One region of the Lacticaseibacillus sp. 22 genome, then DNA from elsewhere that is predicted to be linked to it. Evidence: predicted binding sites of a transcription regulator. Region 1 holds the regulator's gene; each other region holds the start of a gene.
What was found. The regulator NrdR, encoded in region 1, represses ribonucleotide reductase genes. The targets are predictions, from matches to a motif close to ACACNATATATNGTGT.
Positions count from the first base shown of each region.

Region 2: a site for NrdR is predicted at 2,667-2,682, ahead of pnuC (nicotinamide riboside transporter PnuC). Genes of this name have one in related genera too.
Region 3: a site for NrdR is predicted at 7,266-7,281, ahead of nrdJ (ribonucleoside-triphosphate reductase, adenosylcobalamin-dependent). Genes of this name have one in related genera too.

Region 1 covers NZ_JBVAYD010000012.1:4,755-14,954, reverse strand. Annotated here, with positions in the region: gene polA (DNA polymerase I) at 60-2,705, shown strand; gene mutM (DNA-formamidopyrimidine glycosylase) at 2,715-3,563, shown strand; gene coaE (dephospho-CoA kinase) at 3,560-4,162, shown strand; gene nrdR (transcriptional regulator NrdR) at 4,217-4,684, shown strand; gene ACWP87_RS07295 (replication initiation and membrane attachment family protein) at 4,760-6,106, shown strand; gene dnaI (primosomal protein DnaI) at 6,106-7,041, shown strand; gene ACWP87_RS07285 (HNH endonuclease) at 7,521-8,693, opposite strand; gene thrS (threonine--tRNA ligase) at 9,137-10,200, shown strand, end outside.
Region 2 covers NZ_JBVAYD010000019.1:21,596-31,795, reverse strand. Annotated here, with positions in the region: gene ACWP87_RS09490 (histidine phosphatase family protein) at 1-571, shown strand, start outside; gene msrA (peptide-methionine (S)-S-oxide reductase MsrA) at 752-1,591, shown strand; gene ACWP87_RS09480 (SDR family NAD(P)-dependent oxidoreductase) at 1,613-2,548, shown strand; gene pnuC (nicotinamide riboside transporter PnuC) at 2,774-3,505, shown strand; gene ACWP87_RS09470 (deoxynucleoside kinase) at 3,581-4,309, shown strand; gene ACWP87_RS09465 (PHP domain-containing protein) at 4,573-5,385, shown strand; gene ACWP87_RS09460 (peptide ABC transporter substrate-binding protein) at 5,440-7,080, opposite strand; gene ACWP87_RS09455 (sensor histidine kinase) at 7,211-8,116, opposite strand; gene ACWP87_RS09450 (response regulator transcription factor) at 8,132-8,806, opposite strand; gene ACWP87_RS09445 (ABC transporter ATP-binding protein) at 8,952-9,881, shown strand; gene ACWP87_RS09440 (ABC transporter permease) at 9,878-10,200, shown strand, end outside.
Region 3 covers NZ_JBVAYD010000003.1:16,244-26,443, reverse strand. Annotated here, with positions in the region: gene ACWP87_RS02415 (RNA-guided endonuclease InsQ/TnpB family protein) at 1-1,009, shown strand, start outside; gene ACWP87_RS02410 (FAD:protein FMN transferase) at 1,185-2,249, shown strand; gene menA (1,4-dihydroxy-2-naphthoate polyprenyltransferase) at 2,329-3,267, shown strand; gene ACWP87_RS02400 (UbiA family prenyltransferase) at 3,264-4,223, shown strand; gene rpmG (50S ribosomal protein L33) at 4,521-4,670, shown strand; gene secE (preprotein translocase subunit SecE) at 4,690-4,860, shown strand; gene nusG (transcription termination/antitermination protein NusG) at 4,962-5,516, shown strand; gene ACWP87_RS02380 (alpha/beta fold hydrolase) at 5,526-6,371, shown strand; gene ACWP87_RS02375 (nucleoside 2-deoxyribosyltransferase) at 6,546-6,989, shown strand; gene nrdJ (ribonucleoside-triphosphate reductase, adenosylcobalamin-dependent) at 7,297-9,543, shown strand; gene ACWP87_RS02365 (DUF4430 domain-containing protein) at 9,566-9,958, shown strand; gene ACWP87_RS02360 (ECF transporter S component) at 9,955-10,200, shown strand, end outside.

The DNA of each region.
Region 1 (10,200 bases):
GATGACAATTAACTCATGTCATCGATAGCGGTGGTTTGAGAAGAAAAGGAAGCTCATATATGACGAGTCAAACTAAATTATTGTTGATTGACGGCAACTCAATCGCATTCCGTGCCTTTTTTGCCCTGTACAATCAACTCGATCGTTTCACCAATCAAGATGGGCTGCACACCAATGCCATCTACGCATTTAACAATATGCTCGAGATTGTTTTAAAGTCGGTTAAACCAGATGCTGCCTTGGTTGCGTTTGATGCTGGCAAGACGACTTTTAGAACAGCTAAATACGCGGATTATAAAAGCGGTCGGGCGAAGACGCCAAGCGAGTTGTTAGAGCAGCTGCCGTATATCAAGGAATTACTCGACGATATGGGCATTCAGCATTATGAACTCAAGGATTATGAAGCTGATGACATTATCGGAACGATGGCTAAGCGAGCTGATGATGCAGGGTGGCAGACAACAATCGTGACTGGTGATCGTGATTTAACGCAATTAACGACGGATCAAACAACGGTGCAGGTCACGGTCAAAGGCGTTAATGAACTTGAGGCGTACACGCCGGAACACGTTAAAGAAAAGCTTGGCATTACCCCCACTCAGATTATTGATCTAAAGGGGTTAATGGGTGATACGTCAGATAATTATCCAGGGGTCACCAAGGTTGGCGAAAAAACGGCTTTAAAACTGCTAAAGCAATATGGCAGTATCGAAAACCTTTACGCCAACATTGATGCGATGAAGACTTCCAAAATGAAGGAAAGTCTCATCAATGACAAAGACAAAGCGTACCTGAGCAAGCAGTTAGCCACAATTGACCGCGATGCACCTGTGACCATCGATCTTGCAGACGTAAAGTATAACGGTCCCGATTTGGCGAAGTTACGCGATTTCTATACTAAGATGAATATGAATTCCCTGTTGAAGAAAATTGGCGGGGATGTTGCAAAACCGTCACAGCCTGTACACTATTCCGTTTTGGATGACCAATCAATTTTGGCGCTCACGAAAACAACCGAACCGTTAACCTTTGAGATTGAAATGTTAGCGGATAATTATCATACCGCTGAACAAGTGGGCTTTTTCATTGGGACTAAAGAAGAAACTTACGTCAGCACGGATGTGTCATTGTTGACGATTCCGGAAGTTGCTAAGTGGCTTGGTGATTCAAACCGCGACTTAACGGTGTTTGATGGCAAGCGCAATATTGTGGCTGCTCATCGTCTTGGCCTGAAGTTGCCGGACATTGCCTTCGATGTTTTGTTGGCCTCGTATCTGATTAATCCAGATGAAAATAGCAATGATCTGGGTAAAATTGCAGAAGACCATGATTATCATGACTTGCCTCGCGATGAAGATGTATATGGTAAAGGTGCTAAGCGTCAAGTGCCTGAAGATAAACTGCTGTTTGAACAATTCGCTCGTAAGTCTCAGGCCTTATTCGCCTTGCGTCCTGATTTAACCGAAGACTTGGCTAAACAGGAACAGACGGATCTTTTCACGGACATGGAAATGCCACTGGCGCGGGTTTTGGCAGAAATGGAAATTCAAGGTATTACGTTAAATGCTCAAACCTTAAAGGACATGGGAACCGAATTTTCGCAAAGCATTAAGGTGTTGGAAGAAAAAATTTATGGTGAAGCCGGCGTTAAATTTAATCTGAATTCTCCAAAGCAATTAGGCGAAGTGTTATTCGAAAAACTTAATTTACCAGTGATTAAAAAGACCAAAACCGGTTATTCCACCAGTGTCGATGTTTTAAACGAATTGAAATCGGCTAGTCCAATTGTTCAGGATATTCTGGATTATCGCGGCTGGGCCAAACTAAACTCGACTTATGTGGTGGGTTTGTTGAAAGCACAAATGCCGGATCATAAAATTCACACCCGTTATTTACAGACACTGACGCAAACCGGGCGCCTGAGTTCCGTTGATCCGAATATGCAAAATATTCCAGCACGGGATGAAGGTAAGATTATCCGGAAAGCCTTTGTCCCTTCTCATCCAGATTGGCAGATTTTTAGCTCGGATTATTCGCAAATCGAATTACGCGTGTTATCGCATATTTCGGGTGATGAGAATATGCAGCAAGCCTTTAAACACGGCGTTGACATTCACGCAAATACCGCCATGAAAATTTTTGGCCTCGATTCACCTGATGAGGTCACGCCGGATATGCGCCGGCAAGCCAAGGCCACGAACTTTGGGATTGTATACGGCATCAGTGACTATGGCCTAGCACAAAATATCGGGATTTCGCGGAAACAGGCCAAGGCGTTTATCGACGGTTATTTTGAACAATACCCGAAAGTCCACGATTACATGGAAAATATGGTCAAGAAAGCGCGTGAAGACGGCTATGTTGAAACGCTCTTCCACCGCCGTCGTTATCTGCCCCAGATTCACTCCCGCAATTTCAACTTGCGCAAGTTTGCGGAACGAACGGCGATGAATACGCCGATCCAAGGGAGTGCCGCAGATATCATTAAAGTCGCGATGATTCGCATGCAAAAGGCGTTGGATGAGGCCCATCTGCAGGCGAAAATGTTGCTGCAGGTACACGATGAATTGATTTTTGAAGCTCCGACTGCTGAAATGGCGCAACTTGGCCAATTAGTGCCTAAGATTATGGACTCGGCTGTTTCACTGGCGGTACCTTTGAAAGTCGAAAGTCATTATGGACCGACCTGGTTTGATGCGAAATAAGGAGAACTCATGCCTGAATTACCTGAAGTTGAAACGGTTCGCCGTTCCTTGTTACCGTTAGTCAAAAATAAAAAAATCACCGCGATTAGCACAAACTGGGAGAAAATCCTAATTAATGGTCTGGCAACCTTTCAAAAACAGGTTGTGGGCGCTGCTGTCAACACGATTGATCGCCGCGGTAAGTATTTACTGATTCGGCTTAACAACGGCATGACGATTGTCAGTCATTTGCGCATGGAAGGCCGCTATTACGTTGTTTCGGATGCCAAAACGCCGCTGGATAAGCATGATCATGTGACGTTTACCTTTCAGGATGGCAGCCAGTTGCGTTACCGCGATCTGCGTAAGTTTGGCCGAATGCGGCTAATTCACACTGGTCAGGAGCAATTGGTGCCAGCACTGGCCAAGCTAGGGCCGGAGCCGACTGCTGCTACTTTTAGCGAAAGTGACTTTGCCCAAAAGCTAAAGCGGCATCATAAAGCCATTAAATCGGTTTTGCTGGATCAAACTGTTGTGGCCGGAATCGGTAATATTTACGCGGATGAGGTTTTATGGCTCAGCAAGCTCAATCCCCTGCAGCCAGCTAATACCTTAACCAAGGCGGAGATTCACACGTTACATGATGCGATTATCAAGGAATTGGACGACGCCATTGCCGCTGGCGGTACCAGTGCCCATACTTACGTTGATGCAGAAGGCAATCGCGGTTCGTTTCAGGATGCTTTGCATGTCTATGATCGTGAAGGGACGCCTTGTGATCGTTGCGGCACCACAATTGTCAAAATTAAAGTCGGTCAACGCGGCACGCATTATTGCCCGCATTGCCAGCCGCTACATCGAGGGGGGCAACTGGCATGACCTTTTTGTTAGGGCTGACAGGCGGCATCGCGTCAGGCAAATCAACGGTAAGTCGGACATTTAAAGCGGCTGGGTTTCCGGTGGTGGATGCCGATGTGATTGCCCGGCGCATTGTTGAACCGGGTCAACCGGTGCTTGCGCGAATTGTCCAAGCGTTTGGGCCGGGGGTCTTACGCAAGGACGGGACCCTTGATCGCGCCAAACTGGGCGACATTGTGTTTTCGCAGCCGGGACGTATGGAAGCATTGAACCAAATTAATCGCCCGTATTTGCGTGCAGCGATTAATCAAGCGCTTGCTCAAGCCAAAGCAGGCGGTGCCGCCATCGTTGTCGGGGATATCCCGCTTTTGTATGAAGCTGACTATGCCGATGCGTTTGATGGCGTTGCGGTGGTGACGGTTGATCCCGAGGTGCAGTTGGCGCGGTTGATGACGCGCGATGGCTTGACCAAAGAAGCGGCCCAAGAACGCATCGCTTCCCAAATACCATTAGCCAAAAAAGCGGCAATGGCTGATTTTGTGATCGATAACAACGGGACACAAGCCGCGACGATTGACCAGGCAAAAGCCTTGATTCACCGGCTTGAGCAACTATCATAAGCGGCTTGCACGTGCTATAATAAGCTATCAAACTTTGATTAAGAAGGTGGAGTCGTGCAATGTCCCCATTGCCATCATAATAGTTCGCGGGTTGTCGATTCGCGTCCCACAGACGGCGGTCGGGCAATCCGGCGTCGGCGTGAGTGCGAGAACTGCGGGTTTCGTTTTACAACTTTTGAACGCGTTGAACAGACCCCGTTATTGGTCATCAAAAAGAATGGCACGCGGGAAGAATTTAACCGCGAGAAGATTCTTAAAGGGCTCATCCGGGCTGCTGAAAAACGGCCGGTGACCATGGAACAAATGCAAGGGATCGTGGATTCGGTTGAAAATCAACTGCGCGCGATTGGTGAAAATGAAGTTTCCAGTCAGGCTATTGGCGAATATGTCATGTCGAAATTAGCGGATGTCGATGATGTCGCTTATATTCGCTTTGCCAGTGTTTACCGCCAATTTAAGGATATGTCCGTCTTCATGCAAGAGCTTCAGGATATGATGAAGAAGGAAAAGACTAAGAAGTAAATGTGATTGAAGTAATCAACAAAACGGACCTGAGGCGATTGTCTCAGGTCCGTTGTCTGAAAAGAGGTGAATGTCATGCAGCGCCCTGATACGTTTATTCCGCAAGCCGGGTTTGTGTTGACCAAAGCAGGTTATTTTAGCGACTTTGACGAAAAAGTGGCAGTTTCGCTTTATCAACCCTTAGTTGGCCCGGTTCCGATGGCGCTTTACCTGAGCTTATGGCAAGAAGTCAAAGACCGCGCCTTGGTCACGGATCGGCGGCCGCAACTTTGGCTGTTGGATCTTTTGGATATTGACATTGAGCAGCTGTTTGTTGCGCGCGTGAAATTGGAAGCAGTGGGGTTATTACGCACTTATTCGCAAGTTGACTCATTGGGCCGTTATTATGCGTATGAACTTTACCCACCGGTGAGTCCCGATGCCTTTTTCAAAGATGACCTGTTAGGACTCCTGCTGTATGACAAAGTGGGCGAGAATCGCTACGATGAATTGGTAGCCAAGTTTAGCTTGAAACCGGTGCGGCGTCCGGAATGGCAAGAGATTACCGCCAGCTTCTTGGATGTGTTTCGCTTTGACCATGACCTCAGCCAGGAACCACCGGCTGTTGTGGCCGCTAAAGAAGCCGTGACCCAAAAGCCGGCAAATCGTCCACGGTTGGGAAGCGGGGATGGCTACGATTGGGACTTATTAAAATCGTTGTTGGCCAATAGCAATCTGCAAACCGGACAACTGACTAAACATCAAGCGGCACTTTATCAAGTAGCGGCATTTTACGGCTTGCAACCGCCTGATTTTGCCCGCTTGATCAGTCGCGCGACCGATGTTATGACGGGAAAAATCGATTTGAATCAACTGCGCCGGCTAGCCGAACAAAGCTATACGCGCCAGCAGCCACATGCCAAACCGCAAACTCCAACCCAGACGCCAAAAGTAGCAAGTGCTGATGAGGCATTGCTTAAGCGGGCCAAAAGTATGCCACCGCGGCAGTTTTTAACTGCGGCGAAACAGGCTAAAAACGCGCGCATGTATCCGGCTAACAACGAACTGCGCGCCATTCAGCAATTGAGTGAGCGCAATGTTTTTGACGCACCGACGATTAATATTCTGATTGATTATATTCTCAGAACCAACGACAGTATTAATCAGGCGTTGTTGGATGCGATTGCCAACAGCTGGTTAAAAGCCAATGTAACCAGCCCGGAAGCTGCCTTAAACCAGATCCATGCGTTTGAGCATCAAAAGGCGACTGGCCAAAAACGTCGTCAAACTCAAACAAAAGGCACGCGGCAAGAAAAACTACCGGATTGGGCCAAAGAAGGTTATCAGCCAAAGAAAAGGAAGGTCAGTGAAGCTGATCGGCAAACCTTGGCTGCCCAATTGGAGAAACTTCGGCAGCTTGGTGATAAAGGAGGTAAGAACTAATGGAAGATATGCGCAAGCGTCTGGCCATGTTGATGGATTCCCGACAGTGGCGGGAGCGGTATTTTAAGATGGTCAAAGAAGCGTTGCAGGATCCGGAAGTCCAGACTTTCCTGAAGCAGCATGAAGCGGATTTAGCCAATGATGCCATTGACCGCGGAACTGCCAAGATTTATGAATTTGTCAGTGAGCGTAACAAGATTGCCCGAGGCGAATTACCATTGGCGCCTGGCTATCAACCCAAGCTTGTCGTGGCAAACGGTTTGATTGACGTGGCGTATGAACCGACTGATGCGAAAGTAGCGGCAGACGAAGAAGCCAAGCAAGCCTCATTGGTGACCTCGGTGAACATGCCTAAAGATATTCGCGATGCAAGCTTGGACAGTTATGATCCAACCGATGACCGACTTGATGCACTTTTGGCCGCAAACCGGTTTGTTTTAGCGGTTGTTGCCGATCCTAAGGCGTTTCATCAGGGATTATATTTAAGTGGGCCGTTTGGGGTTGGCAAGACATACTTGTTAGGTGCGATTGCCAACGATTTAGCAAGCAAAGGCGGTATCGCAACCACATTAATTCATGTGCCGACGTTTGTCGTTGAAATGAAGAACGCAATCGGCAATAACAGCGTGTTGAAAAAGATTGATAGCGTGAAGCGGGCACCGATTTTAATGCTTGATGATATTGGCGCCGAAAGCATCAGTCCATGGGTTCGGGATGACGTACTGGGCATTATTCTGCAATATCGCATGCAGGAGAAAATGCCGACGCTGTTCAGTTCAAACAAGAGTATGGCCGAATTAACCGAGTCATTGGCAGGGACGGACCGTGGCAACTCGGAAATGTTAAAAGCCAAACGCATTATGGAGCGGGTACGGTTCTTGGCAAAAGAAATTACCGTTGACGGTGAAAATCGCCGGAACCCTTTGGCAGATTAAAGGTTTTTTCAATAGACGCTACTATTCATTCACTAGATGCCATGTTGGGGCGATTCGTTTTGATAATCTTCAAAATTGAAATAATTATTTATAGAAGGGCGCTAGTTTTTACACGAAATCACAGAGATGAACAATGCGTTGTATTTAATGGCTCGGCGAATTCGAATTTCAAAAACCCTATCCGCGAGTACTAGATTTAGTGGCCAGCATCGGGGCAACGACAAACAGCAAAACGTTAAGTGACATGCTATCTGAAGTAGTATGGACAGTGAGTGTTGCTAAAAAGTTATTGATTGCTGATTACTATTATCACTGCAAATATCGATGTTAGATACCACTAGTTTAAGGATCTAGGTAGTAAAATATGCTCCCTAAATTGAAAAATGCTACAATGACATGTTTGAATACAGATCACTCTGCTTAGACGAGCTTTCCAGGGGATCGGGCTTTAGCGGTAACTGGTGCTAAAGATAGTTTTTTTAGCCTTTAAAAATATTTCGATTATGATAAGCAAGAAATTTGGTTTGGGGTTTATCCTTAGTGGGTTGGCGTAGCAGCTTTCCTTTAAAAGGGGCTAGTTCTTGGTAAAGATGAGTGTCTTCAGTAACTTGTGATGATAATCGGATAGTGTGATCAAATGCATCAAATGTAATCAGCCCTTGGTCAAAAGCTTTATCCCACAGTGGCGATAGACAGATTACGTTGCTGGGATCTAACCGATTTTCTGGTGAAGACGCCCAAGGGATTATATGTGATGCAATTAACAACGAGCGAGTATGGATTCCAGTGACTGCACATTGATAACCATAGTTCAGCCGCACCAATTCGGCGAGTTGATTTTGTCCGATTCTCTCTTTACGAGGCTCGACTTTCTCCGTTAGCTCGGGTTCATGGCGTTGAATGTGTTGGTATACAGCAACGTCTTCTTGGAGAATTTCAGGAGTGAGAGGTAACGAAGTCTGACTATCCATATGGTTTAAGACAACATTTAGAAGTCCTTGGAAATCGGTTTGTTGAATTTCAGTCATGCCGTATTGATTGAAAAAGTACAACCAATCTTGCCTAGTTCGTCGACGAAACGACCAGGGAAAATCTATTAAGTCCTCAGGGGTGAGATAATATGTGAATGCAATTGGGTTGACAATCTTGGCATGTTGATTGTTCTGGGCATCGTGAGTGATTGGACCTATTTGACCAGCACCAAAGAAATACCAAAACTTAGAACTGCCTTTTGGGCGACGGTAGATGAACCAGTCTCCGGTGCGCACCTTGTTAAATTGACGGGAGTTCCAGTGATATTGAGAGAAATCTTGGTCAGAGTAGTTATTTGCTGAAGTTGCGCCCTTTGTATCAAGAATGAAGAATCGTGTATCTGGTGTGATGGACTGACTCATCAAGGTACTGAAATCTGAATTGTTGGCTACATTTACGTAATTTTCGGAAAAATCTTTTAATGACATATTGTAGTATTTCAGCAGCATCATAAGGGTGTCTAATTTCACGAGAGCTTGACCATTTTCAATGCTAGCTAAGGCGTTAAGTGAAAGGTCATTATGATCGACAACGCTTTGACGAGTAAGGTGTTGGTCCAGGCGAAGTCGCATCAGAGCACTTCCAAATCTCGTTTGGATAATTTGCTTTTCGTTTTCCAAGGTATATGCCTCCCCATTTGTCAATAATCGTACCGGAGAAGTATATTTATTTTATACCAAGTGGACTTGGTATTTTACCCTTTCAGAAAATTACTTGCACCAAAGCGGACATTGTGGTTCAATGTAACTATCGAAGACGGAAGCAATAAAGGATCATCTACTAGAGAGTAAGGCCGTGGCTGAAAGCCTTGCAAGATCTGATCCGAACCACTTCTCGAGATTGCCCTAATGGCCCTGTTGCGCAGGTTACGCGCCAATGAAGTGGCCCGCAGCAAGACTGTCGGCAACCTGGGTGGAACCGCGATCACAAATCGTCCCTGATGTCTCTTAGGAGATATCAGGGATTTTTTTGTGAGCGCGAGCCAGCGCGGTTTTCCTCCCCAACTCAGAAGTGGTACTCGGTAAAATGGTTTCTTCGAAAAAACGACAAAGGAGTCTTACTTATGGCATTAGATATTACGTTTCCAGATGGCAGTGTCAAACAATTCCCTGATGGTACAACGGTAAAAGCCATCACGGAAGGCATTAGCAATAGTCTGGCAAAAAAGGCCGTTGCTGGCAAACTGGACGATGAATTGATTGCATACAATGAACCGATTGCCCATTCTGGCAAGCTGCAGATTATGACCAAAGATGATGCAGAAGGGCTCACGGTTTTGCGGCAGACGGCGGCATTTGTTTTAGCAGCAGCACTCAAAGCATTGTACCCTGATATCCATTTTGGCAAGGGCCAAGCCATAGAAGACGGTTTTTACTATGATACCGATCGTGCGGATGGACAAGTCAGTGTTGATGATTTACCGACAGTCCAAAAGAAAATGGAAGAAATCATTAAGGCTAACGCTGCTTTGGAGCCAGTGGTGCTCAGTCGGGCAGAGGCTTTTGACCGCTTTAAGGACGATCCGTTCAAAAAGCAACTGGTCGAAGCTGCCGGCGATCCGATTAAGGGTTATAAGCTAGGCGATTTTGTTGATTTTGAAGAAAAAGTCTTGCTTCCGAGTCTTAAGGATTTGAAGCATTTCAAACTGCTGTCGGTTGCCGGGGCTTATTGGCAAGGTAAGAGCAGCAATCCGATGCTACAGCGGATTTACGGGACCGCTTATTGGAGCGAAAAAGGCCTTGAAGATGATGCCAAGCGGCGTAAGGAAGCGGCTGAACGTGATCACCGGGTTATCGGCCGCGACTTGGATCTTTTCTTCGTTGATCCTAAAGTCGGCGCTGGGTTGCCGTACTGGATGCCAAATGGCGCAACGATTCGGCGGGTCATTGAACGCTACATTATTGACAAGGAAATCGCCGATGGTTACGAACATGTTTACACCCCTGTGCTTGCCAACCTTGACTTGTACAAGACGTCCGGCCACTGGGATCATTATCGTGAAGACATGTTCCCGCCGATGGACATGGGCGATGGCGAAATGCTCGAATTACGTCCGATGAACTGCCCAAGCCATATTCAGATTTATAACCATCACATTCGGTCTTATCGAGAATTACCACTGCGGAT
Region 2 (10,200 bases), on a different contig from region 1:
TGGTTTGCGCACGAACGGTTTGAAGGTAGAGCGTGTAGTGGCAAGTGATCTCATTCGCGCGCAGGAAACCGCCCAGCAGATCTTATTAGGGATGCAAAAAAAGTTGCCAGTTGAAACTGACAGCGGTCTACGTGAACAAAATGATGGCATTTTTGAAGGCCGTGAACTGGAAGACGTTTCCCAGAAAGTTTTTCAGGTTCCGGATTATCATCAGCTGGTCACCAGTGGCAAAGTGCCGATTGAAGCGATTGCGGACGGGTTTCATGCCGCCGATACCACGAATCAGGCGGAAGACAGTCAACAAGTTATTGCGCGCTATGATTTTGCCTTGCGTCGGATTGTTGCAGCGGCGGAAACAGCCGGTCAGTCCAATATACTCGTCGTGAGTCACGGCACGGCTAGCTTGTTATGGTTACGTGCACATGGAGGCGTTTTGCCCAATCGAACCGAACTAACCAATGCCAGTGTTAGCAAGGTGACCTACCAAGATGGCCGGTTTAAAGTTGCCTGGCTGGATAATACGAGTTTTCGCGATCAGGGTTTGAAGGAAGTCTGGACCCACGATGCTTGAAAAGAAACGTCTGCTTAGTCACATCATCAAGTAGGCGTTTTTTTTGCGCCTGTGAGTGCTGGTGAACGGAGAATCAAGTCATTTTTTGCAGGTGCCCTGTTATTTTCGAAAAGATTGTGCACTATCTAAATCAGCCGTGCGCGCGTATACTTAAGGTGAATTTTGAAGTGGAGGCGGTGGATGATGAAGCTGACAGTCGAAGCTTATCTTGCCAAGTTGACCAATTTACTATTAGCGCCAGGCACGCGTGCGTTTGAGCGCCAACAGTTAGTGCGGGCCAAACAGCAGGTGGAAGGCGGCGCTTCTGTCGGGGCGAGCTGGGATCAACTAAAAGCAAGCTTGCGACCCTTGGCGATTCGCGATAACCTGACGCCGGATGTAGCCGATTTTTATCGGGCGCAGACAGGTGATTCTGAAGGTGCGCAAACAACGGATATTAGTGCACATTTTCAGCATGATCTGGCTTATCAGGAGCGGGCCATTTTTGCTGGTGGCTGTTTCTGGTGCATGGTTGAGCCATTTGTTGATCAGCCCGGTATTCAATCAGTCATTTCTGGTTACACAGGTGGGGACGTACCCAATCCGACATATGAGCAAGTCATCAGTGACCAGACTGGCCATGTCGAAGCAGTGGAGATTATTTTCGATACGCGGCGGATTCACTATCAGGAATTGGTTGACTTGTATTTTCAATTAACGGATCCAACCGATGCATTGGGGCAATTTCAAGATCGCGGTGGTCATTATCGTCCTGTCATTTTCGTTGCCGGACCGAGCCAACGTCAAATTGCTGAAGCCGCTAAAGCTAAGGTGGCGGCTTCCGGGCGTTATGTGCGGCCGATTGTGACGGCCATTGAACCTGCTGCCACTTTCTGGCCTGCAGAAAATTATCATCAGGACTTTTACAAAAAGAATCCGCAACGTTACCGGTTGGTTGAAAAAACCCGCCAGCAATTTCTTAAGTTTCAGCATGCGCAAGGTGATTTGCGGGTGTTGCTGAAACGCCGTAAAGCTAAGTAGCTTGGCCGAGGGGATGATGACATGCAAAAACCTAAACGTCATTGGAGCGAGCGTGATATGCCTAATCTTGCGGGTAAGGTTGTCGTGGTGACCGGTGGAACAAGCGGGGTTGGCCTAGCCATGAGCGCCGCGTTATTGCGACATGGCGCGGCGGTGACGATTGTAGGTAAAAATAAATCCAAAGGCGAGCTGGCGGTTGTTAAGTTAAAGCAGCAGACGAAGCGGCAAGCCATTACCTTCATGGCCGCGGATCTTAGTGAGCAACAGGCAGTTAACCGGCTGGCAAATCGCCTTTTGCAGGTGCTGCCGCGTTTAGATATTTTGATCAATAATGCCGGGGTTATGATGCCGGCTAAGCGAATCGTGACGGCTGACGGCGTTGAATTGACGTGGGCGGTGAACTATTTTTCCGGATTTATGCTCACGTTGCGGCTGGCGGGGCTACTAGAAAAGGCACCGTCAGCTCGGGTGGTTAATGTTGCGTCAATTGCAATGGGCAACCCGCAGCTGACGTTTAACCAGTTTGACGGGCGCAACTATCGCCCATGGCATTTTTATATCACGTCCAAATTGGCTCAAGCTATGATGGCGGTCAAACTCAACCAACTTTTTAAAGCAGCCGGACACGCGGTCATGGTGAATGCGTCCAGCCCGGGACTGGCGGCAACCAGTCTTAAGGTGATTCAATCGAAAGCAACGGCCTGGCCCATGCGACTGGCCGCACTGAGTTTTCGGGTGCTGCCTTGGATGCGCCAATCCCCGCAGCAAGCAGCATTACCCGCACTCTACGCCGCAACTGCACCTCAAGCAGAAGGCGGGGTTATCTATGCCCCGGCATTATGGCACGGTCTGCGCGGGTATCCCGGCTTATCGGCATGGAATCAGCGACCAGAACTTCATGATCAGGCTTTGTTGGATCGTCTTTATCGTGCTTCACGCCAGGTGACGGGTATTTAGTCTGTCTTCGAAATGTTCAACCAGATGCTGGGGCTATGTTTTTCACAACAATCCTGATTTAATCACCATGAAAAGGGTTTCCAAAATTAGTACATGTTGTGGTGGCCTTCCCTATTACCACCAATATATTGTATATTCAAGACTTACATTTCAGATTTTCTTGCGGCATAATAAAAACGGTCGTTGTCGTACAACGAAAACTGAAACTTAAGGGAGTCTTGTTTTGTGCAAACGTCTGGGAATTATTTTAGTTGGTTGCTGCATCAGTTAAAAGGATGGCCGCAACAGAATTATTATTTATTTTGGTTTGCCTTTGGGTGTCAGCTGATGACGTTGGTGGATGCAAAAATTACTGCTGTTACCGTCATTACTTTTATCGGCACAACCTTAGGGGTACTTTGTGTGCTGGCAATTAACGCGACCAAGGCTGTCAATGGCTGGCTTGGGTTGCTGAGTGCGGCCTGCTTTATTTTTGTTGGTTATACCGCCCGCAATTACCTTTCCATGTTCGAACAGATTGCTTACGTGGTTACCCTGGATCTGCCGGTGTTAATTAGTGTGCGGACTTGGAATGACGATACCAAGAACCATCTGAAGACTTTCAACTTGCAGAAATGGGTGTTGTCCATTGGCTTCACCTTGGTGGTTTGGGCAGTCAGTGCGTACTTAATCGGTCAATTCACGAATGATCCTCGCCCAGTTTATGATGGTATGGCATTTGCAATTTCGTTAACAGGCGGCATTGTTTGCTTCTTGCGGTACAACAATCAATATTTCTGGTGGTTGTTCAGCGGGATTGCACAGCTTATTTTGTGGGCTGTCACCTTTGCGCAAGGCGATGCGAGCTTGGCAATGGCGATCAACTCCAGCATTTATGTCATCAATGATATCCTTGCGTTCACTGTGAGTCCTTGGTTCAATCGTGGGCGTAAGCAACTTGGTTTAAAGACACTTTAAATAGCACTTTTGCTATTGATGTGGTAATGTTTTAATTTGTTGTAACCTAATTAAGCTAATTGAGGAGCGAGATTTGTGATCTACATTCTGGGCAGTATTGGTGCAGGAAAAACGTCTTTGACAAAAGTTTTGTCAGCGGATATGGAAGCACCTGCGTATTATGAAGATGTTGAAGGTAATGGGATGATTGCCAATATGCTGCAGAAGTTCTATGGTGCCGGCGCTGACAGTCGTAAACGAACCGGGGCCATGTTGCAGATTGCATTTTTGACCTTCCGTTATCAGCAATTGAAAAAAGCCGTGACGCAGGAGAATGCGATCATGGATTCGTCACTGGAATCAGACTTTGTGATGGCGTCACAATTGCATAAACATGGCGAAATCGATGACATTGATTACAACGTCTATGTCACGTTGTCTCAGGAAATGCAAAGTAACGTCAATGGCAGTCCATGGAACGGGTTGCCGGATTTAGCCGTTTATCTCAAAATCGATCCGGATCATGAACTCGATGAAATTCAAAGTCGCGGCCGGGATATGGAAGACATTCGCCAAAAGCCGGAATTGGTCGCATATTATCGACGTGTCAATGCTGCCTATCAAGATTGGGCAAAAGGTTACACGCGCTCATCCATGATTACCATTGACCGTGATCGGTATGATTTCATGCATTCTGCAGCAGATCGGGCGACAGTGCTTGATCAGATCGAGTCTAAGCTAGTTGATCTAGGCAAGCTATCACCCCAGACTTTTGAGGCGTTACAAGCCAAACATGCAGCCGGTCCAATTTCGAAGTTTGCATAATTTTGATGGTTGCCACCAAAAAAGGTTCCAAGTAGCTATCCTGATTGGCAGGATCGTTAACTTAGAACCTTTTTGTTTGCCGCTCATCACTAGGATTTAAAAACAGGGTACCAAAATTACACATTGAAAAGCTGAATCGGTGCGTTTTAAGGTTTTGCAATCATTACCGCGTGTCTATGCTATGATTAAATCAAAATGTGAGTAGGCGTCATCCATGGCGTTTTGGCTTAGATGTGGTGAACTATTGAAGGAGGAAACCATTCGTGACGATTTATGATCAGCATATGCATACACTGTATTCATTTGATTCTGAAGCCCAGTTGCGGGATTATTTAGCGCAGACTCAGGCACCTGTTGTCACCACTGAGCATCTTGAATTTGATAATCCTGATGATGGCGGGCGTGATGATCTGCCGGATTACGCCGGGATGAAACGAACACAAGCCGCTCTTGCTAGTCACTATCAAAACGAAATGTTACTTGGGATAGAGGCAGGCTACTTTGCGCCGGCAGAGGAACGATTACGCGATTATCTGGCCAACCACGACTTTGATTTGACGCTGTTGAGTTTTCATCATGATGGGCAGCATGATTACCTAGATGCGCAGCTGGCTGGATTACCGGCAAAACAGCAACTGGAAGATTACTTTACGCGGATGCTGGCTGGACTCAAACAGTTTCACGATGCGGATGTTCTTGCTCATTTTGATTATGGCTTGCGGCTCTTTGATATCACACCGGAGCAGTTGGAAGCATGGGGAAAGCCACTGCTGGATCAGATCTTTGCCATTGCAGTCGCGCATGATCTTGCATTGGAGTTAAACACCAAGTCGATGTATCGCTGGCACAATGCGCCTTTGTATGACCAAGCCATCGCCTGGTATCAGCAGGCAGGCGGCCATTTGTTTACGATTGGCAGTGATGCTCATGAAGGTCCGCATTATGAAGCCAACTTTAAACAGGCACTGGCCATGTTAAAGCGGCACGGCGTCAAAGAAATTGCAACCTATCGTCGTCATCATCGGACAATGGTGCCAATTGAGCCGCCTGTGGTTGATGCAGATAATGTTTATTGAAATTAGCGCACTAAAAAGCCGTTTCCGCAGATGATGAGCGGAAACGGCTTTCGTTTACTTCAAATAAGCATTGACAAAGTTGAAACTGTTACCCGGGCTGGTTTTTAGATCGTGCATTTTTGGATTAACCATCCGCGCGGCAACGAGTTGATAAAGCGGAATCGCGCCGGCTTGATTGACCAGTAGTTGTTCGGCTTGCGTCATGTCTTTAAACCGCGCCGTTGGATTGTTGGCATCAGCACCATTGGCCTTGGCCATGAGCTGGTCGTAATCGCTATTTTGCCATTGACCGTGGTTGTACTCACTGGTGCTGGTGAACAGATCCAGATACGTATTCGGATCAGGGTAATCTGCGCCCCAAGTACTTAGCACCATGTCAAAATCACGCGTCGATGCTCGCTGTTGGCGATTCTTGGCCGGCACGCTGGCAATGCTGATCTTCAGGCCAGGCAGATTTTCCTGAAGCGTTCCTTGAAGATACTCTTGGGTTGCCTTGACTGCATCAACGTCATCACCGAGAAGCTCAACATTAACATTCTTAATGCCGAGTTCCCTAAGCCCTTGATTCCAGAGCGTTTGGGCCTTTTTCTTGTTATATGTGGTGATTGTTTTTGTGCCCTTACCAACGGCAGTGGCAAAATCGGTTGAGCTGTCAGGCAATTGGCTCAAGTCGGCTGGGGTGATGCCGCGTGCAACGATTGAGCCGTCAGCAAGAACATTTTTAACAAAAGAATCGCGATTAATGGCCATTGAAATTGCTTGACGAATCTTCGTGTTTTTAAACGCGGGTACTTTGTTTTCGTTTAGTTCCAGGAAATACGTGCGGGCGCGTTTGGTGGCGACATAACCGGTCTTACCTTTTTGTTGTGCGGCAAGTTGGCCGGTTAACGTGGCATCATCCAGTTTGCCGGTGTGGTAAAGGTCGAGTGCCGTATTGGTGTCTTTGACCACTTGAACATCGATTTGAGTCAGGTGAACATTCTTTTGATTCCAATAACGGTTGTTTTTGACCTCGGTCCACTTGTCGCCGGTACCGGTCCAACCTTTGGATTTAAAGGCACCGTTTGAAAGCGTGTATTCGGACTTGGTGCCGTATTTGTTGCCCCATTCCTGCACTTTTTTAGCGGGTTGCGGGAAGAAGGCGACATTGTTTAGCAGGCTGTTGAAATAGGGAATCGGATGTTCCAACGTGACTTCCAGCGTCTTGCTGTTGATTGCTTTGACGCCAAGGGTCGCGGCCGGTTTTTTACCAGCGCGGATGTCGTCAGCGTTCTTGATCCCGGAATACATATTGGCCTGGGATGACTTAGTGGCCGGGTTGACCGTCCGCTGCCAGGCGAAAACGAAATCCTGTGCCGTGACCGGAGTGCCGTCACTCCACTTAGCATCGCGTAACGTAAAAGTATAAGTAAGCCCATTGTTAGTTGGCTTCACAATCTTAGTTGCCATTGCCGGCTGTAGTTTATGCCCGTAATACTTGTACAGGCCATTCATGGTATCAATAATCGCCTGGCCGGAAACGCCTTCCGATGCCTTACTTGGATCAAGCGTTTGCAGCACATCTGATTCCATGCGGTGCCAGACCTGTTGTTTGCTCGAATTGGAACTCGATTGTTTGCCTTGCTGACCGCATGCAGCTAGAACAATTGTGAGTGCTGCCGTGATCATAACGAGCCATTTATGTTGTGTTTTCAAGTCTTGCCCCTCCAGTTAATAGACTGTTAATAGAATAACAATCTCCTTACAAAAAGCAAGCGTTTTAGCTCGAAAAAACCTCGTATTCAGCCGCCCTAAAGTGGGTCTCGGATAAGGAGTATCGCGGGGTTTAGTGTGCTGGCAGCTTATCAGTCCGAAATATCAATTTAACGGTGAATGAGTCGTCATGGGCCTCAAGCTTCATTTTTCCGCCCATTGTAGTCGTCAGCGATTGGACGATGCTTAAACCCAAACCGACACTTTGCGTGGTGCGCGCCGCATCGGTGGTGTAGAAGCGATCGACTAATTGATCAACATGCGAAACCGGTTGTGCCGTGTCATTTGAGAAGGTCATGACCAAGTGATGGCTATCTTGGCGGGCAAAAGAAAGCTTGGCCTGACTTTTGGCATATTTAAGCCAGTTGCCAATTAAATTCTGAATAATCCGGCGCATGAGGGTTTCATCGGTTTCAAGCATTAATTGATCGGTGATGGCAGGTGTCACTTTTAATCCGCTGGCAGTAAGCTGGTCATAGTAATCAAAGAGTTCGTTTTTAAGTAATTCCGAAACGTTAACGGATTGATGGTTCAAACTGCGGGTCTTTTCCTGAATCAGGTTGAAGTCCATCAGATAATGCAGATAGTAGTTGACTGAACGCAGGTTGTTGGCAATCCGGGCGAGGGAAGGCTTGGGATCGGCTTCAGGTTGACGGTCAAGTAGTTGAACATAACCGGTTGCCACTGTGAGCGGGGTTTTGATATCGTGCGTCAGATCCATGAGCATTTGGTGAATCTTTTTTTCCTGTTCAACTTGTTCGATTTGAAGTTGATGCATCGTATTGAGATTTTGATTGATGCCCGCGCTAAGTTTGCGAATCAAAGGTAGGTTCGTGTTACTTGTGATCCCTGCATTGGTGTTATGGTGATTAATATAATCAAGATCACGGCTGATGCGATGAACATCGGTTATCACCAGTAATAGCAAGGCAAAGAGTACTAGACAGATCACGATAAGTAAGATAAGGATGCCAAGCATAATGATTTCTCCTTGCTAAATCAAACGTACACCGATGCCCCAGATTGAAATGATGTATTTGGGATCATGGGCAAGTTCATTGATTTTTGTCCGTAAGTTGCTGATGTGAACGTTTAAGGTATTGTCGGCATTTAAAAACGGCTCACCCCATACATGTTCATAAAGTTGGCTTTTATCAAAGACTTGATGGGGATCACGCATCATTAGCGCCAACATGTCATATTCTTTTTTAGGCAGCGTTAGGGTTTGCTGATTAACGGTCACCACATGGCGCTTAGGGTCTAATTGAATTTCGCCGACTTTTAGTTGATCGTTCGTCGTTACCGGTTGGCCGCTGACTTGGCGCAGTTGGACTTGAATGCGTGCTAGTAATTCGTCAATGTCAAACGGTTTGGTCAAATAATCGTTTGCGCCTTGCTGCAACAGGGCAACGGTTTTGACTTTTTCCTGAATCGCCGTTAACACCAGCACGGGAACTTGGGATGTTTTACGAATGGTTGTTAAAACACTTTCACCGGTCACGTTGGGCAGCATTAAATCGAGAATGATCAAGTCCGGTTGTTCTCGATGAAAGGCCGTTAAAGCCTGAATGCCGTCATAAGCCTGGGTGACCGTATAAGTCGGGGTTAGCACATCTTTTAATAAGGCCTGGATATCCTGATGATCTTCAACAATTAATATCTTCGCCATCAGCGTCACTCCTTTCCTCCAATGATAGTGTAAGCTATTAATGCACCTTTTCACAATTTAGGATTAATTAAGGATTGATTATGCTGGTAATTAAGGAATGATCGCTATGCTGGTTTTGTAAAGCAAAATAATGGAGGTAAGGACGATGGATGAACCGGTTTTAACGATTGATCAGGTCAGTAAACAATTCGGTCATTTTCAGGCACTGGATCAAGTGAGTTTTACGGTTGAACGTGGTGATATTTATGGCTTAATTGGCGAAAACGGGGCGGGAAAAACGACCTTGATGCGGCTGATTACCGGCTTATCCCCAATGCAGGCAGGCACGATTACACTGCTGGGGGAGCGGGCCGGTCATTACCAGCGCGCTTTAAGTCGAGTAGGGGCGATTATTGAAAGCCCGGCAGCGTTTGAAAAATTAACCGTCACTCAGAACTTGCGACTTTGCGCCATTCAGCATGGCATCAATGATCAACAGGTCATTGCAGAGACGATTGATTTTGTGGGGCTTCAGGAAAAGCGAACCACCAAAGTTAAGCACCTTTCACTTGGTCAGCGACAACGATTGGGGCTGGCATTAGCAATTTTGCCACGGCCGGATTTTTTGATTTTAGATGAGCCGATCAACGGTTTGGATCCGGCCGGGATTATGGAATTTCGAAGATTACTTAAGTTATTAAATGAAGAACGCAAGACGACGATTTTGATTTCGAGTCATATTTTGAGTGAACTTTATCAAGTATCCACCCGGTTTGGCATCATTCACCATGGTCAAATGATCAAGCAATTAAGCAAGGCGGAATTGGATCAGGCTAATCAATCAGGACTGGCCATTACCGTGGACCGGGCGACGGTGGCCGCACAGGTATTGGATCAGCACGGTTATCAGCCGTTTGATGTACTTGACGACCAGCATCTGTTATTACGCCAAAAAGATGTCGATGCGGCCGCGGTCAATCAATTACTGGTGACCAGTGGGGTGAGTGTTCAAGACGTCAGCCACCAAGCCGGTTCATTGGAGCAATTTTACATGCGCTTGCTGGGGCAGACTGAAAAACAGGAGGGACAGGCATGATGAATCAAATTCGCGCCGATTTCTATCGCCAACGCCGTACACTAGGCATGTATGTCATCGTTCTTATCACCATCGCCTATGCTGTTTGGTCTGTTACAAGCAAGAATATCGGCGGTGTGACAGTACATGGGGATGACAATCTTATTGCTCAAATTGCTGCAAAAACGTGGACGGCTCAGTTTGGCGTGCAGGCCGCCAATATGTCGGACACGCTCTTACTTTATTTCTTTATCGGGGTCTTTGTGATTGTTTTTGGCTATGAGTTTAGCCAGAAGGTTTACAAGAATACGCTGATTTCAGGGATTTCGCGCCTCCAATT
Region 3 (10,200 bases), on a different contig from region 1:
AGTTCGTGATGAACTGGTTGCGAACAAAGCAGATTGGCAGTTTGAACGATCGGCGCGCGTTTTACAGCTTGCCGTGAATGATTTAAGTAAGGCGTGGGCAAACTATTTGAATCCTAAAATGCCCAATCATGACAAGCCTAAGTGGAAGTCGAAAAAGCGCTCACGTAAAACTTTTAAAACGGATCGTGCTCAGATAGTCAATGGCAAGCTTCGTTTGGATCAGCCACGTGGCACCAAACTCTGGTATGACATTAAAATGGCTGAACAGCCACGATGGCAGGGTGAAATCAAGCAGGTTTGCATCGTTCAAGACGCAGATGGTTACTATGCAGCGTTGTCTATTGAAGTTGCAGTCCTGGTTGAAAAGCGACCCACTCAACGGGTTACTGCCGTTGACGTCAATGTAGGCAAGTTCGACTACAAGACCCCATCAGGTTATGCCATTCAGCCAACACTACCTGCTTCGCTACCAGCACTTTACGCTCGTATCACTCACTACCAAAAACAGCTTGCCCGTAAGCGAACAACAAATCCAAAGCACTTTAATTCGGCGGCCTATCGCGCAACGAGAACCAAGTTGAAGCGAAACTATCAACGCGTTGAACGGATACAAATGGATTTGTTAAACAAATTTACGACCAAGCTAGTTGTTGATCACGATCTAATTGGGATAGAAGACTTGGATAATCAGCACATGCGCATGAATCGTCGTCTTGCTAAAAACCTGCATCGTTCAATGTTTGGTAAATTCAAAATCATGATGCAATACAAAGCGGATTGGCACGGCAGTACTTTAATTCTTGCCGATCCAATGTTTCCGAGTACGCAACGGTGTTCTAGATGTGGTTATATCAAAACCGGTGAAGAGAAACTTACTTTGCACGGTAATGTCAAATACCACACCGGACATGATGATTACATTTGCTACCAATGCGGAGCCAAGATGCGACGTGATGAAAATGCAGTTGATAACCTGATCGATTATGCGAAATCAAAAGTACATGGGTAGGCTATACCCTAAAAGTTCAAGAGGCGGTCACTGTCATGATGAATTATTTCAGAGTGGGAATACCGCTGTTAACGGGACTAAATGAGATGCTGAATGTCAATCAAGAAAGGAAATATATAGAACCTTTATTGGTGTCAAAGAGACATTCTTCCACATTTTATATAGCAGGTTGTACATGAAAAAGCGATTGATTGTCGTTATCCTGATGCTTTTGGCACTGGTGGCGACGGGCTGTTCGAGTCAGACGACAGCTAAACGGGAATTGGTTTCGGGCGATCCTTATTCGGATACTCAGTTTCTGATGGGGACGGTTGTTACGATTAAGATTTATGACAAGGGGAAACAGGGAGCACTAGATGCTGCTTTTTCCCGCGTTCAGCAGTTGGCCGATGAACTGACGGTTAACCAAAAAGGCTCCGAAGTCGATGCCGTGAATAAAAATGCAGGGATGAAACCCGTACACGTGACCCCAAGTGTTTATCGGGTGATTGAAGCGGCCAAGCATTATAGTGAAAATTCGAATGGTTCGTTTGACTTGGCAATTGGGCCGATTACGAGTTTGTGGCATATTGGCTTTGCCGATGCGCGCAAACCGGCGCAAAGTGAAATTGATGCCAAGCTGCCATTGGTTCACTATCAAGATGTTGTTCTCAATAAGAAACAACAGACGGTATATCTTAAGAAAAAGGGCATGGCAATTGATCTAGGTGGTATTGCTAAAGGCTTTATTACCGATGAAGTCGTGAAAACGTTGAAGAAACAGCATGTAACGACTGCTATTATTGACTTAGGCGGCAATATTTTTGTCATGGGCAAAAGTCCTAAAAGTTCTAAAAAGGATTGGAGTGTCGGTATTCAGGATCCTAAGAAGCCTCGTGGGACGGCCATCGGGACCTTACCTGCCAGCAATAAAACCATCGTGACCTCGGGTATCTATGAACGCTATCTTAAAGTTGATGGTAAGGTTTATATGCACCTGATGAATCCCAAAACCGGCTATCCATTTGATAATGAATTAATGGGTGTTTCGATTATTACCAAAAAGAGTGTGGATGGGGATGCTTTGTCAACCGCGACTTTTGATAAGGGGCTAGTTGATGGGATGGCCTATATTGAAAAGTTGAATTATGCTGATGCTATTTTTGTTACCAAAGATAAAAAAGTTTACGTGAGCTCGGGGTTGAAAGATAAGTTTAAGTTGTTGAAGGACTCGGGGTATACGCTGGCGAAGTTAAAGTAAGTTGGTTAAGGGTTCACAATAAAAGCTTGACCGACTTCTAACCGCGCTGGCTCGCGCTCACTACAAAAGGGGAGAGTAGATGTCGTTACCGATATTTTTAGAACTGGTTGAAATTCGCACCAAACTGGCAAGTGTTTTGCCATTTGCGATTGGCACTTTGTTTGCAGTGACTTATTTTCACGCCTTTGATTGGCTCAATACGCTTTTATTTTTTATTGCAATGTTGATTTTCGATATGATGACAACTGCGCTTAATAATTTGATGGATTATCAAAAAGCCAAAGATGCTCATTATCAGCAGGAAGTGAATGTCATTGGTCGGGCTCAGCTTGATCCGGGAATGGTTGCCAAGTTGATTCTGGTAATGCTTGTGGTTGCTTCGTTGCTGGGCGTTGTGTTGGTCGTGCGGACGGATTGGCTGTTGCTGTTAATGGGGATGGCTTGTTTTGCCATTGGTATTTTGTATACTTGGGGGCCATTACCGCTTTCTCGTTTGCCGCTTGGTGAAATTTTTTCCGGGATTGTCATGGGATTAGGCATTCCGGTTATTGCAACCTATGTCAATATTGCCCCGGGACGCTTGCTTGCCTTGGATTTGGAGTGGCCAACGGTTGTTTTACGTGGTGACTTTATCGCCATCATTGCATTAGGGTTAGCCTGCATCACCCCGATGGCAACCATTGCCAATATTATGCTGGCTAATAATATGTCTGATATTGAGGAAGATCAGCGCAATCATCGCCACACGCTGCCGATGTATTTGGGTCAATGGTGGTCGCCACGGGTTTACGCATTGTTAGCTTATGCCGGCTTCTTAGCGGTGATCTTGGGCGTCATTTTTGGCGCGCTACCGATATGGACATTGGTGGTGGAGTTAGCCTGGCCGTTGGTGATTCGCAATGTGCATCGGTTCATTCGTGATCCCAGCAAACAGCGAACGTTTCATACCGCGGTGATCAACCTGGTTTTGGAAAACGGTTTGCTGGTTTTGGGTTTGGGAATGGGGGTGGTGCTATGACCCAGTCTTATCATCGGCTGACGTGGCCGCTATTTTTAGAATTTATTCGGTTACCGGCTAAGGCTGCCAGTATGTTGCCGCTGGTGTTGGGAATCAGTTACGCTGCTTGGGCATTTCATCAGTTTTCTTGGATCAATAGTCTCATATACGCTGCGGCTCAATTGGCTATTGCCTTATTTGTGACAGGATTCAACAATGTTCAGGATTATTTTAAGGCCAAAGATCGCAGTTATCAGCAGTCGCAAAATATTATCGGCCGCGAGCATTTGTCACCTTGGGGCATGTTGGCACTTACCATCTTTATTTTGCTCATCAGCGTGGTTTTAGGCATCATTCTTGTCATGCGTACCAACCTGAGCTTGTTAGTGATTGGCGTGGTCGGCGTCGGCGTGGCCATTTTATATACATTCGGGCCGGTTCCTCTATCACGATTGCCGCTGGGAGAGGTGTTGGCCGGGTTTGTGGAAGGTTATGGGACTTTCGTGATCGCGGTGTTTATCAATATGACACCACCGGGACCCCTTGACTTAACGCTTGACCGCCGCACGTTTACATTTGCACTTAATCTAGGCTGGCTGTTACAACTGTTGATCGCTGTTTTACCGGTGATCATTTTGAATGCTGCTGTCATGTTTGCCGATAACATTGCTGATATGGAGCAGGATATCAAAAATCAGCGCTTTACATTGCCATATTACCTTGGCCGAACCCGAGCTTTACGTTGGTACCGGTTGATACCCTTCTGTACCTTTGTTGCGTTACTGCTAGGTGTTTTGACCCGCAGTTTGCCATGGTGGAGTTTACTCGTTATGTTGACTTGGCCGGTGGTGAAAAAAAACACGCGTCGGTACACTGAAGCACCAAGCAAAGACAAAACTTTTATTTTTACGATTCAATCTTTAATGATCGTTGGCGGTGCTTTGCTGTTGACCTTGTGGCTTGGTATTTTCTTCTGATGGTGTGGGTCCAAAATATCAGACTCGATCATGGTAGTTGGTAGCAGTGCGATGGGTCCACCTTGTTAGAATATTAAGATAGAAAGCAAGAGCTGGCGGAGCGGTGGCGGGCTCAGTCGTGCCCACCACTCTAGCTGCGCGGTCGCCAGCCCTCGCCACCGCGGAGCCAGCTCGGAGTAACGGAAATCACTTAATTAGAGTAGAACCGAGAAAAAGTTGACACTTACCGGCGCGAACCTCTGCTTGCTATCTGTTTGTAATCTTGGTAAGATATTGGACGTGACTGGAGGGAACAAGATGTCAGTAAAGAAAGTTGCTTTAGCTTGTTCGGTTTGTGGGCAACGGAATTATTTTGTTCCCGAAAACCCAAAACGAACAGAACGGTTAACGTTAAAAAAGTTTTGTAAACATTGTGGCCGCGTGACGGTCCATCAAGAAACCAAGTAATAATGGAAGGAGCGCAATGATGAAATTTATCAAAAGTGTTTTCGCGGAAATGAAAGCTGTCACTTGGCCAACTGCCCAGCAGACGCGGCGTGATACGTTTACCGTCATCATGACTTCCATTATTTTTGCGATCTATTTTGCGGGTGTGGACTGGGTTATCAATGCAGTCTTCCAAGCCTTCTTATATTAAGACCTGACAAACTGCTTTATTTTTGCTATACTATGAGCAGCGCAAAACCGCCTTCGATGACGGTTTTTTATTTTGACTCAAAACACTAAAAGGAGAACATTATGGCTGAAACAGTTACATCAGCAGAGAAACGTTGGTATGTCTTGCACACTTATTCTGGTTATGAAAATAAGGTGAAGACAAACCTTGAACAACGGACCAGCAGTATGAATATGGATGATTATATTTTCCGGGTAGTTGTTCCGGAAGAAGAAGAACACGAGCAAAAGAACGGCAAAGAGAAGATCGAAATGAAGAAGACCTTCCCGGGGTACGTGTTAGTCGAAATGGTCATGACGGATCAATCATGGTTCGTAGTGCGGAACACGCCTGGCGTTACCGGTTTCGTGGGTTCCCATGGTGCAGGTTCAAAGCCGGCGCCATTGTTGCCTGAAGAAGTTGCAAGTGTCTTGCATTCAATGGGCATGAGCACACGGCATCAGGATGTTGAGTTTGATGTGGGCGAACCCGTTACGATTATCGATGGGGCCTTTACCGGGATGCATGGTAAAGTAACCGCTGTTGATAAAGACAAGATGAAGCTCAAAGTCGTGACCGAAATGTTTGACCGCGAAGTCACTGCTGAACTGGATTTTGATCAAGTCGACAAACTGTAGGCAAGGCTCATGAGCAGCTGGTTTTGGCTCGTGATTGCAGTTGGCACTGTTGTGATTGCGGGCGGTTTAGCAGACTTTATATTACTGGGTCGTCCCGGATATGCGCCGGTGCCATTAGTCATGGATGCAACGCCGACTTTGTTCATCCCCGGCCATTTAGGTACGCGGTATTCATTCGGCCATATGTTGTGGCGTATGCAGCGTCGTTATGGCTTGAGTAAAGATGTTGTCGCGATTGTTGCCCCTGATGGCAGGGTGCGTTTGCGTGGTCGGTTGAACTTGAATCATCATGCTGCGGTGCAAGTGCTATTCACCGATAAAACCGTACGCCCAGCTGCGCAATTACGCGGATTAAATCACGTGATTACGGCTTTACAGGCGCAACAAGCTTTCAGTCAGCTTAATCTGATTGGACACTCAATGGGCGGTGTGACGGCAGTGTTGTATTTATTAAGCAAACCAGCTGTGCCAGTCGCCAACCTAGTCACTATTGCTGCGCCTATGAATGACTTAGAAGTTGCTCAGCGCTCACCGATTCTAAACTGGTCATTGACGCGCCAGGGACCGGAACACACAGCCCCTATTTATCAGCAATTTCAGCGAACCATTGACAATCTTCCTGCTGATCTGCGATGGCTAAATATTGCCGGAGACTTGATGCTTGGAGGTCGCCATGACGGTGAGGTTGCGATTAACAGCAGCTTTGCGGTGCGTTATCTGGTGAAGGATCGGATCAAGGACTATACGGAGGTCGTCATTCGCGGACCACGGGCAGCCCACAGTTTGCTCCATGAGAATCGCCTCGTTGATCATGATATTGTTGAATATTTATGGCAGCAGCAACGCGATTTTTAGCTATTGTCAGAAGATATCGGTTGCGCGATAAGCAACGGCACATTATTTTTGGCATTGCTTAGGAACCTTGACCATGATGGCCAAGGTTCCTTATGTTTTACCCGCAAGTTGCTGTCACCGGAAATAAGGCATTGGCGACAATAGAGTTGCCGCAATGCTTGCTAGGAGGAAAATATGGCCCAAGTCTATCTTGCCGCTCCTTTTTTTGACCCCGCTCAGACAAAGCGGTTGAATCAGGTATTAGCGGCCTTAAATGAAAATGAGTCCGTTAGCGGTATTTTTTCACCACGCGATGATACTAACAAAGCAGGTTTGACGGAAAATTCACCAGCTTGGCAGCGACAGGTTTTTGGTGAAGATATTCGCGGCTTGCACCAAGCAACGGTGATGGTCGCGATTTTGGATTATATTGGCGAAGACCCTGATCCGGGAACCGCCTTTGAAATCGGCTATGCGTATGCGCACCACATGCCAATTGTGGCGCTACAACTGACGGACATGAAAATGAACCTGATGCTCGCCGGCTCCATTACTTGTTTTGTAACAGATATTGCCGAGCTGAAAACACTGGATTTAGATCATGTGCTCGTTCGTCCTTATGTGGGACCGGTGTTTTAGTGAGCGTGAACAGGGCTGCTTAGAAACCGGAGTGTAAGTGGCCTTGGTTGTGATGGTCGGGCTTTGACCATTGCGACCAAGATCCTTACACGCAGGTTTCTGCATCGGAGCGCGTTATGGTGATAACTGATAACTTGCTAGCGTGATGTGACGCTGGCTTTTTTAATGTCATCCTGAATTTTTTAAAAGCCCGCCATTCTCTGTTTGACCGGTCATCGCCAGCATTAACGAATTGTTATTGATTAATCTATATCTTGATATTAGATTCGTTTGGCTATACCATATCTTGTATACGGGAGGGACGGATATGCAAGTTATGATGAAACCGATCACCTTGGCGCCTGAATTCATTGCCGAGGTTAAGAAAGAAATTAAGCCGCACTGGGGGGAGCTTGGCTGGGTAACCTACAAGCGGACCTATGCGCGGTGGCTGCCGAATGAAGAGCGAACCGAAAATTGGGATGAAACCGTCAAGCGCGTTGTTGAAGGCAATATTAACCTTGATCCGCGTTTACATACTGCGGATCCGGATCCTAAAGTAGTAACGGCCTTGCAAAAAGAGGCGCGCAATCTTTTCAAACTTATTTATGGGTTGGCAGGCACGCCATCTGGCCGTAACCTTTGGATTTCCGGAACGGATTATCAAAAGCGTAATGGCGATGCATTGAATAATTGCTGGTTTATTGCGATTCGTCCCCAACCATATGGCGATTCACACATTGTACCAGCCGATTTTTCTGCTGATCAGCCTGCTGTTTCGATGCCATATTCCTTCATGTTTGATGAATTGATGAAAGGCGGCGGTGTTGGTTTTTCCGTCACCAAAGACAATATCGCCAAGTTGCCACCAGTAGCCAGTGCGGTTGATTTGACGATTGTCATTGATCGGCGCAGCGCCAGTTATGAAGCTTCACTTAAGATGGGCGCGGTTGATCGACAAGCATGGGAACAAGCCCATGCAACCGAACGCAACGATCGGTATGTTTTGCCGGATACGCGCGAAGGCTGGGTTTTGGCCAATGCCAAGGTGATTGATCACCATTTTGCCGCAACTAATCCTAGTGGCCAAACGAAATTGGTATTAGACATTACCAATATTCGACCAAAAGGCGCGCGCATTCATGGCTTTGGCGGTACGGCTTCAGGGCCCATGCCGTTAGTTGAAATGTTGCAGGATATCAATAACGTGCTTAATGCGCGAGTTGGTAAGCATTTGACGGCGGTTGATGCAACCGATATTGGTAATCTGATTGGTAAAACCGTTGTCGCAGGTAATGTTCGCCGTTCTGCCGAAATGTCGTTAGGTTCAGCTGATGATGATGCGTTTATCACCATGAAGCAGGATCAAAAGCAACTGTATCATCATCGTTGGGCATCGAATAACAGTGTTGCGATTGATACCCAGTTTGAAGCCTATGCACCGATTGCGACGGCGATTGCCAAAAATGGCGAACCAGGCATTGTCAATCTCGACTTGTCCCGGCGCTATGGACGCATTGTCGATGGCGAAAATGCCGCCAATGATCCGGATGTCGAAGGGACAAATCCTTGCGGCGAAATTTCTTTGGCCAACGGTGAGCCCTGCAATTTATTTGAAGTATTCCCGGTTGTGGCCGTGCAGCAAGGTTGGAAGCTAAAACAGGCCTTCACGTTAGCTGCGCGTTATGCTAAACGGGTCACCTTTAGCAACTACGACTGGCAGGTTTCACGCGATATTATCAAGAAGAACCGGCGAATCGGCATTTCGATGTCCGGGATTCAAGACTGGTTCCTGGATGATTTCGGTCATCGAGTTGTTTCCGGATTTGAACCGGTTGTTGATCCGCATACGGGTAAAATGGTTGAGAAACCGGTTTATGATCCGGAAATTAAACAAGCGGTTGATGGGCTTTATCGTACGGTGGTCAACGCGGATAAAGCTTATTCTGAAGCCTTGGGATGCGAACCGTCGCGCAAGCACACAACCGTTAAACCATCCGGAACTGTGGCTAAATTGGCGGGTGTTTCCGAAGGCATGCATTTCCATTATGCCGGTTATTTGATTCAACGGATTCGGTTCCAGGCCAATGATCCGCTATTGCCGGCACTGAAGGCATGCGGCTATCACATTGAACCGGATGTTTACACTAAAAATACGATGGTCGTTGAATTTCCGATTCGTGCAGCGCATGCGGATGATCCGGCATTTGCTTCGGCAGGCACGGTTTCGATTGCCGAACAAATTGCCACCCAAGCGTTCTTGCAAACGTACTGGTCTGATAATGCGGTGAGTTGCACCGTGACCTTCCAGCCTGAAGAAGCTGACCAGATTGCTGACTTATTATCACAATATCGGCATGTCATCAAGTCCACGTCAATGCTGCCATACGTTGGCGCAGGCTTTAAACAAGCACCAAAAGAGCCAATTGACGTCCAGACTTACAAGCAGAAATGCCAACAGATTCACGGTTCGGTTGCAGCGGTTTTTGCGGCTCAAAATGCCGATCATGATCAAAAAGATCTCGAATTAGTGGATCAAACCGATTGTGCTGGCGGTGCTTGCCCGATTAAATAAACGATACGGAGGATGTAGGTTCATGTTAAAGAAAGTTTTACGGTCACTGGTTGTCTTCTTCACTGCGATGTTGGTTCTTACCGGGTGCAGCAGCAGTGCTAGCAGTACGGCCAAAAGCAGCAGCAAACCCAATCAGATTGTGGTCACGTATCAACTGAAGGAAAACGGTAAGGCATTTGCGAATAAGAAAATTACGCAACCTAAAAAATCTGTTGTTATGACCGGTTTGAAGAAGGGCTGGAAAGTCAAGGCTTCCAAGGGCTTCATCACCGAGATCGCTGGCAAGAAGCAAAATGTTGCCAAGAAAACATACTGGCTGTACACCATCAATGGCAAGATGGCTAAAAAAGGTGCCTCGCAGCAACCGGTTAAGAACCATGATAAAGTTGTGTTTGACTTGAGTGTGACTAAATGAAGTTGCCAGTAGCAGCCAAAAAGCCATCGCCTGTCCGGGCGGTGGCTTTGCTTGGTTTATTAACCGCCTTGTGTACGGTTTTGCGCATTATTAAAGTACCGATTCCTAATGTTCAGCCCGTCACGGATATTTTGATGGTGACAACGCTGCTACTGGGAATTCGGTGGGGCATTGCTTTGACCATGAGTACCTTGGTGGTTTCAAATCTGATTTTAGGATTTGGCTTGTGGACGTTGCCACAG